DNA from 2 places in the Streptomyces sp. NPDC050418 genome. Region 2 is predicted to be linked to the other one. Evidence: riboswitches for the same ligand, from Rfam matches in the RefSeq annotation. Region 2 holds a riboswitch; the other holds the start of a gene.
The links. Region 2 has a riboswitch for cobalamin ahead of ACIBI4_RS21180 (CbtB-domain containing protein). Riboswitches for the same ligand answer to the same signal wherever they lie in the genome.
Positions count from the first base shown of each region.

Region 1: linked by a shared signal. The riboswitch ahead of ACIBI4_RS15590 (cobalamin biosynthesis protein) and the one ahead of ACIBI4_RS21180 (CbtB-domain containing protein) in region 2 are both predicted to bind cobalamin.

Region 1 covers NZ_JBITIG010000006.1:64,564-68,767, forward strand. The annotation lists gene ACIBI4_RS15580 (anion permease) at 1-950, shown strand, start outside; gene ACIBI4_RS15585 (hypothetical protein) at 984-1,205, shown strand; cobalamin riboswitch at 1,368-1,509, shown strand; gene ACIBI4_RS15590 (cobalamin biosynthesis protein) at 1,653-2,633, shown strand; gene ACIBI4_RS15595 (cobyric acid synthase) at 2,630-4,138, shown strand; gene cobN (cobaltochelatase subunit CobN) at 4,135-4,204, shown strand, end outside.
Region 2 covers NZ_JBITIG010000008.1:222,652-226,855, forward strand. The annotation lists gene ACIBI4_RS21160 (SigE family RNA polymerase sigma factor) at 1-233, opposite strand, end outside; gene ACIBI4_RS21165 (hypothetical protein) at 506-892, shown strand; gene ACIBI4_RS21170 (class F sortase) at 897-1,556, shown strand; gene ACIBI4_RS21175 (CbtA family protein) at 1,587-2,333, opposite strand; gene ACIBI4_RS21180 (CbtB-domain containing protein) at 2,351-2,569, opposite strand; cobalamin riboswitch at 2,603-2,754, opposite strand; gene ACIBI4_RS21185 (GAF and ANTAR domain-containing protein) at 3,086-3,835, opposite strand; gene ACIBI4_RS21190 (glycoside hydrolase family 6 protein) at 4,015-4,204, shown strand, end outside.

The sequences.
Region 1 (4,204 bases), on a different contig from region 2:
CCGTCGCCTCGATCGGCTTCGGCGGGGTCAACGGCGATGTCGTCGTCACCAAGGTCCTCATCCCCGCGATCGCCGCGCCCCTCGTGGCCGGCCTCGCCGCGATGCTCGCGACCCGCCTGACGTACAAGCTCGGCAAGAACGTCGGTGAGAAGACGTCGGCGAAGGGCTACCGCGCCGGCCAGATCGCCTCCGCCGGTCTGGTCTCGCTGGCCCACGGCACCAACGACGCCCAGAAGACGATGGGCATCATCACCCTGGCCCTGGTCGCCGGCGGCGCGCTCGCGCCCGGCTCCAACCCGCCGGTCTGGGTCATCGTCTCCGCCGGTCTGGCCATCGCGCTCGGCACCTACCTGGGCGGCTGGCGCATCATCCGCACCATGGGCAAGGGCCTCACCGACCTGCAGCCGCAGCAGGGCTTCGCCGCCCAGACCTCGGCCGCCGCGGTCATCCTGGCCTCGTCGAACCTGGGCTTCTCGCTCTCCACCACGCACTCCTGCTCGGGTGCCGTGATGGGTGCGGGTCTCGGCCGCAAGGGCGGCGTCGTGCGCTGGTCCACCGCGACCCGGATGTTCGTGGCCTGGGGTCTGACCCTGCCGGCCGCCGGTCTGGTCGCCGCGGGCGCCGAGTTCGTGGCCCGTCAGGGCGACTGGGGTGTCGCGGTCGTCGCGGTCTTCCTCGTGGCCTCCTGCGCGGCGATCTGGCTGATCTCGCGCCGCCAGGTCGTCGACCACAACAACGTGAACGAGGTCGACACCCCGGCCGCCGGCGAGCCGGCTGTCGACGGTCCCGGCGTCGTGACCACCGCCATCGCCGCGGTGACCCCGCCGCCGACCGCTGCCGCGGAAGCCGCCGAGGCGGCCGAGGCACCGGCCGCGAGCGCCGTCAAGACCACCATCCCGGCCCCCGCCCCTGCTGCCGACTCCACGCAGCCGGCCGGTGCGACCGCCTGACGCGGCGCGTCCGACACGTAAGGAATCAGCAGCATGAACATCGACTGGGCAGCTCTGGGCTCCGTCTTCGGCGTCAGCCTCCTGGCCACGGTCCTTCTCGTGGGCCTGTTCACCCTGGGCATCCTCGGCCTCTCCAAGCAGGAGGAGGCCGCCGCACAGGGCGGTTCCGCCGCGCTGGCCCGCACCGGCGCGTACGCCTGCTTCGCGCTGTGCGTGGCGGCGGTGTCGTTCGGGATCTTCCTGATCGTCAGCTGAGGTCGTCGGCCTGATCGTCGGCCGAGGTCGCGAACAGCGGCTGAAGCAGTACCGAAGCGCCCGTCGTCCGACCCCCGTTCCGGGTCGGACGACGGGCGCTTCGGCGTACGCCGGTGTGTGTCTGCGCACACTCTTCCGTCGCAGGTCAACGCCGAGTTGACGGGTGTTCTCGGTGCGTGGTGGACTGCCGGAGCCAATACGGCAGCAGCAGAGGAAGCCGGTGCGAATCCGGCGCGGTCCCGCCACTGTGACCGGGGAGTTGATCCCCGGGAGTCAGGAACTCTCGCCGCCGTCTCCTTCTGACCAGGGCGTGGACACCCTGAGTGAGGACGTATCGCGATGCGCGGCTGCTCTGCTCCGCCGGTTCCCCCGCCCTCCCTTGCTGCGGGATGTACGCCGAGTACCTCCCGCATGCGCGTTCTCCGAGGCGTGACGGCCGGCTGACCGGTGAGTGCCGATCGCACTTTCGCGTACGGCGCCGCGGCCGGCCTCCTCGGTGACCTGGTGTTCGGCGATCCTCGCCGTGGGCATCCGGTCGCCGCGTTCGGGCGCGCCGCGAGCGCCGTCGAGCGTGTCCTGTGGCGCGACCACAAGGCCGCCGGCGTCCTGCACACCGCTTTCTGCGCGGGCGGCGCGGTGGCCCTGGGAACGCTCGCGGCCGGCGCCGTACGCCGCTCCCCCGCCGCCTCCGTCGCGCTGACGGCCGTCGCCACCTGGTCGGTGGTGGGCGGCACTTCGCTCGCGCGCGAAGCGTGGCTCATCGCCTCGGCGCTGGACGCGGGCGATCTCGCGGGCGCGCGCGAGCGGCTGCCGCATCTGTGCGGCCGTGATCCGCAGGCGCTCGACGAGGCGGGCATCGCGCGCGCCGTCGTGGAGTCGGTCGCCGAGAACACCTCGGACGCGGTGGTGGGTGCGCTGGTGTGGGGTGCGGTGGCGGGGGTGCCCGGTCTCGTCGGGTTCCGTGCGGTGAACACGCTGGACGCGATGGTCGGCCACAAGTCACCCCGATACCTGAACTACGGCTGGGCTTCGGCCCGGCTCGACGACGTCGCGGGGTGGCCGGGTGCCCGGCTCACCGCGTGCCTCGCCGTGCTCGCGGGCGGTGACCCGCGGGGTGCGGTGCGCGCGTGGCGGCAGGACGCGGGGAAGCATCCCAGCCCCAACGCAGGCCCGGTGGAGGCCTCTTTCGCGGGCGCGCTCGGCGTACGGCTGGGGGGTGTTCTCTCGTACGGGGGTCGAGTGGAGCACCGCCCTGTCCTGAACGACGCCGGGCGCGCCGTCCACGTGGCGGATGTCGAACGGGCCGTGCGGCTCGCGCGGCGGGTGAACTGGCTGGCGTTCGCGGTGGCCGCGGCGGGTGGTGCGGTCGTGGGCCGTGTGTCGCGTGGCGGACTGCGGCGGATGCGTACAGGAAGAGGGATGGCATGAGCGGTGGACTGCTGGTCGCCGGGACCACGTCGGATGCCGGGAAGAGCGTGGTCACCGCGGGGATCTGCCGCTGGCTGGTGCGGCAGGGGGTGTCGGTCGCGCCGTTCAAGGCGCAGAACATGTCCCTCAACTCCTTTGTGACGCGCGAGGGCGCGGAGATCGGCCGGGCGCAGGCGATGCAGGCGCAGGCCGCACGGGTGGAGCCCACTGCGCTGATGAACCCGGTGCTGCTCAAGCCCGGCAGTGACCGGTCGAGTCAGGTCGTCCTGATGGGGAAGCCGGTCGGCGAGATGAGCGCCCGCGGCTACCACGGCGGGCGGCAGGAGGCGCTGCTCGGGACGGTCGTGGACTGCCTGGAGCAGCTGCGGAGTTCGTACGACGCGGTGATCTGCGAGGGGGCCGGGAGTCCCGCGGAGATCAACCTGCGCCGCACCGACATCGTGAACATGGGGATCGCACGGGCCGCACGCTTCCCGGTGGTCGTGGTCGGCGACATCGACCGCGGCGGGGTCTTCGCGTCCTTCTTCGGTACGACGGCGCTGCTGAGCAAGGAGGACCAGGAGCTGGTCGCCGGGTATCTGGTGAACAAGTTCCGCGGGGATGTCTCGTTGCTCGAACCGGGCCTGGACATGCTCAAGGGGCTCACCGGGCGCGCCACTTACGGGGTGCTGCCGTTCGCGCACGGGCTCGGGATCGACGAGGAGGACGGGCTCCGGGTCTCGCTGCGCGGCGCGGTGCGCGAGTCGGAGGTCGCGCCGCCGGTCGGTGACGAGGTGCTGCGGGTCGCGGTGTGCGCGATCCCGCTGATGTCGAACTTCACCGATGTGGACGCGCTCGCGGCAGAGCCGGGCGTGGTGGTCCGATTCGTGGACCGGCCCGAGGAGTTGGTCGACGCGGATCTCGTCGTGATCCCGGGAACTCGCGGGACCGTCGCGGCGTTGGCATGGTTGAGACGGCGGGGATTCGAGTCGGCGCTGAGGCGCAGGGCAGCCGAGGGACGCCCGATTCTGGGGATCTGTGGCGGATTCCAGATCCTGGGCGAGCACATCGAGGACGAGATCGAGTCCCGCGAGGGAGCGGTGGACGGGCTGGGCTTGCTGCCCGTCCGCGTCCGCTTCCGGCGCGAGAAGACGCTGACGCGTCCAGTGGGCAGGGCACTGGGCGAAAACGTCGAAGGTTACGAGATTCATCACGGGGTCGCCGAAGTGCTCGGCGGTGAGCCGTTCCTGGACGGCTGCCGGGTCGGCGGTGTGTGGGGCACGCATTGGCACGGGTCGCTGGAGAGCGACGCGTTCCGCCGTGCGTTCCTGCGTGCTGTCGCGGCGGACGCGGGCCGGCGTTTTGTGCCCGCCGACGACACGAGCTTCGGTGCTCTGCGCGAGGAGCAGCTGGACCGGCTCGGCGACCTCATCGAGGAGCACGCGGACACCTCCGCGCTGCTCAGGCTGATCGAGACCGGTGCGCCATCCGGTCTTCCTTTCATCGCTCCGGGGGCACCTTCATGACCGTTCTTCTTCTGTCCACCGCCGATACGGATCTCCTCGCGGCGCGGGCGTCCGACGCGCCGTACC
Region 2 (4,204 bases):
CGGTGCCGTCGCGCCGACGCGTTCACGAGGATGCGCCGGACGTACGCGTCCGGGCTGTCGGCCTGGCTCACCCGCCGCCAGGACGCGTAGGCGCGCTCCAGCGTGGTCTGCACGAGATCCTCGGCGGTGTGCCGGTCACCGGTGAGCAGGTACGCGGTGCGCAGCAGTCCAGCCCAGCGGCTGGTGGCGTAGTCCCGGAACTCCTCGTCCCGGCTCTGTGCGTCGACCCCCATGGCCACCTCCTGCCCGGATGAGTCCGCCGGGCCCTCGGAAGGTTGCCCGCAGGAGCCGTCCGCCACCACCCGAACGGCCCACACCCACATGCACCCCGGCCCCCCGCCCGCCACGCTCGGAGCAGGAGGTCCCCATGCCCTCACCCCGGCTTCGTCTAGCCCTCTGTGGCTCTGTTGCAGTGCTTGTGCTGGCCAGTCCGGCCGTTGCCGCCGATGGTGTGGTGAAGGTCAGTCCTGATACCGCGGCGCCAGGGGCACAGGTCGAGTTGAGTGTGACCGGGTGTGACGGGACGACCGGGTCGGCCAAGTCGGAGGTGTTCGTGGCCGCCTCCGCGCTGACCGGGCGGGACGGTGCCAGGTACCCGTTGAGTGGCGAGGCGATGATCAAGTCGACGGCCACGCCCGGGACGTATGACGTCGATGTGACCTGTGACGGGGAGGACGGGAAGGCCAAGGGGGCCGTCACCGTCGTCAAGGAGGCCGTGCCCAGTCCCACCGCGCCGATCCGCGCGGGCGGCGGCGGTACGGCGCAGCTCAGTGCCGAGGAGCCGGGCGGCGGTCCGGGATGGCGGCACGCGCTGATCGGGCTGCTGCTCGCCACGGCCGCGGGGCTCGCCGTCGCGGGACGGCTGGTACGCCGGCACCGGGGCGGCGCATAGCGCCATGGGCCAGGACCGTTCGTCGGGGAACGGCAGACTGCTCACCGGGATCGCCTGGGCCGTGCTGCTCGTCGGCCTGTGGCTGTGGGGCCGGGAGATCGCGGGAGTGCCCGGAGGGTCCACCGCGACCGGTGATGTCGCGGCGGTCGGGCGTCCGCTCGTCGCCGTCCAACTGCCGCCCGCCATCAAGCCGTTGGACGAGGCGGGCCCGAACCGGGTCGACATCCCGTCGATAGGGGTGCAGGCGCCGGTCATCAAGCGCGGACTCGACGGCGAGGGCGCCATCGCGCCGCCGCCGTACGACCAGGCCGGTGTCGTCGGCTGGTACGGGGGCGGGGTGATGCCGGGATCGCAGGGGACCGCGCTGTTCGTGGGGCACGTGGACACGACATCGCGGCCCGCCGTGTTCTACAACCTCAGCACGCTCAAGCCCGGCGAGAAGGTGCGCGTGACGCGCTCGGACGGCTCGGTCGCGGAGTTCACGGTGGAAGAGGTCGCGGTGTACAACCGGGCCGGATTCGACCCGCACAAGGCGTACGGGATCCGTCAGGACGACCGGGCCGAACTGCGGCTGATCACGTGCGGCGGGACGTTCGACCGTGCGACCAAGACGTACTCGGCGAACGTGGTGGTGTCCGCCTTCCTGACCGGCAAAGGGCCCTGACCCGCAGAGAGCAGGCCAGGGCCCCGCAGGTCAGTTCGCCGGGACCGCCCCCGCCGGAGCAGCGGCCCGCGACACGGCCCGCAGGCCCAGCGCGCCGAAGGTCACGGCGAAGACCGCCCACAGCAGGGCGTGCGAGGCGATCGACAGGACGCGGAAGTCCCACAGGAGCGTGGCGGCCACGGGGACCTCGTCCGGGTTGCCGGGCAGCGCGAACAGGACCGCGAGGACGGCGACCGCCGTGCCCGCCGCCGCGACCTGCCGCACCGGAACGCTGCGGCCTTCGAGGCGTACGTACACCTGGCGCACGAGAAGCATGCCGAGGACGCCGATGACGACCGCGGCCAGCCACAGGGCCTGGCGTTCGGAGACCGTGGCGCCGTCGCCGACGCCGGGCGGGTTGGCCGGATAGCGCAGCGCGGGGAGGAGCGAGACGGCGAGGAACGCGGCGCCCGAGAAGAGCAGCGCGCGCGGCCACGGCGAGGCCTCCGGGTCGCGGCGGTGCACCAGGGCGTACGCGACGGCGACGAGGACACCGAGCGCCAGGCCGAAGACCAGCGACGTGACGACGAGCCCGAAGTGCTGGGCGCCGCGCGTGAAAAGCTCCTCGTGGTGGTCCGCGGCGCCCGCGTGTTCATGGGCGGTGCGGGCTTCTTCGAGGCGTATCGCGCGGTCCATGAGGGGCTCGGCGAGCAGCAGGGAGAAGAGGCCGGCGGCAAGACCGGCCGCTCCTCCTGCCGTCAGACCGCGTCCGAGCAGGGGGAGTACAGGTGTGGACATGGGTGTGCGGGCCCCGATCAGTGGCAGGGGGCGCCGAAGAGGTGCCGTCCGTCGTGGGCGAACTCGTGCAGGTAGTCGCCGGTCGCCGAGATCAGCGAACCGTTGTCGAAGAACACCGCGTACAGCGCGATGACCGCGATCATCGCGGCGGCCGAGGCGATCATCCAGTCACGCGTTCTGGTCGTCGCGTCCTGGGCGGCCGTCGTGCTCGGGTGCTGTGCCGAGTGCAGGGACATCCGGGTGGGTCTCCTTCCGGGGTTTCCACGCCCCATGGCAGGAGGACGACGGGTCAGTTCCTGACTCCCGTGCAGCGAGCCATGAGGGCCTCGTACGCGGTCACAGTGGCGGGACCGTCCCGGAATCGCACCGGGTTCCTGTCAACCGTCGCCTCGATGTATGGACTTGTCGTCCGGAGAGTCCCAACTCAGGGGTGGGCCTGTCAACCGCGCGTCCAGTCCGCGGCCGCACCTGACCCGGCCGGTGGCCCGCTCCCCCCGGAGCCTCCGGCCGGGTCGGTCCTCGACCGTGCGCGCTCGGGCTGCGGGAGAAACCCGGCGTCGGCACGGGAGGTTCTGGGGACGGCCGGGGGCTGGGGCCTCTGCCCCTCACTTTAGAGCGGAAGCCCGGGCTCGCCCAGAGCCGGTCCGGCGCAACTCGACCGGAATGCAGGGCGGTTCGTCCGGTATGCGGGATACGGGTCCGGGGTGGGCCGGGAGCCCGCCGCCCTCACGCCGACGGCCGGTCCGCCGCCCTCACCCCGAAGGCCGGTCCGCCTCCAGCGCCCCGTCGTCCAGGCGCCCTTCGAGCAGCTCCTGCGCGATGGCGTCGATGGGGCGCCGCGCGCGCCGGGCGTGCGCGCGCAGTGCCGTGAACGCCGCGTCCACCTTCACGCCCCACCGCTCGGCGAGCAGCCCCTTGGCCTGCTCGATCCGCACCCGGCTGGACAGCGCCGACTGCAGCTGCGTCGTGAGCGCCCGGCAGTCGTCATGGATCCGCCGCTGAGCCAGCCCGATCGCCGCGGCGTCGGCGAGCAGCTGCGCCAACTCCAGCTGGATCCGCACATGTTCGGGCCGCCCGTTCGCGAACAGGTTCAGCGCCCCGATCACCGTCTCGCCACGCCGCAGCGGCACCGCGCACGTCACGGTCATCCGCTCCCGCAGCGCCCGCTCCGTCAACCGGGGCCAGCGCTCCGCCGCCTCCGTACCGGCGAACCGCACCGGAGGCACCGCCTCACCCGACGCGCAGGCGTCCAGGCACGGACCGCCCTGGTGCTGGATCTCCAGGAGCCCGCGCACCCGTCCCGTCGGATCGGCGCTGGTGACGAGGGAGACCTCGGCGTCCGCGCCGACCAGGAGCAGCCCGGCCGCGTCTGCCCCGAGCAGTGTCACGCAGTCGTCGGCGAACCGCCCCAGATACGCGCTCACCTCGAAGGTCTCGCCCAGGCTGTCGGCCAGGGCGACGAGGGCCGCGGCCAGCCGCAGATCTCTCCCCGCATCGACCATCGGGCCTCCCGCACACACCTGTGGCTGCTCGCCTACCCCGATGCGGGGCGCCGTAACAGGCCGATCAGGGGCGCTGTAACAGGTCGTGCACGAACGGGCCCGCGGGCCGGGCGGCCCTCGTGACTCACGTGCACCTATGTCAGGATTGAACCTCCGACAGTGCACCCAAGGGGGAGTGGATGTACAGCAGTTCCGCGGCGATCCGGGGGGCGGTGAAGACAGGTGTGGCGTTCGTGGGGGCGGCGGCACTGCTTCTGACCGGCTGCTCGTCGGACGACGGCGACGGCCCCGAGACGCCCAGTGGCAGCGCGTCGCAGCAGCCCAAGGAGAAGGACCCGTTCTGGGTCAACCCCGATACGAACGCGTCCG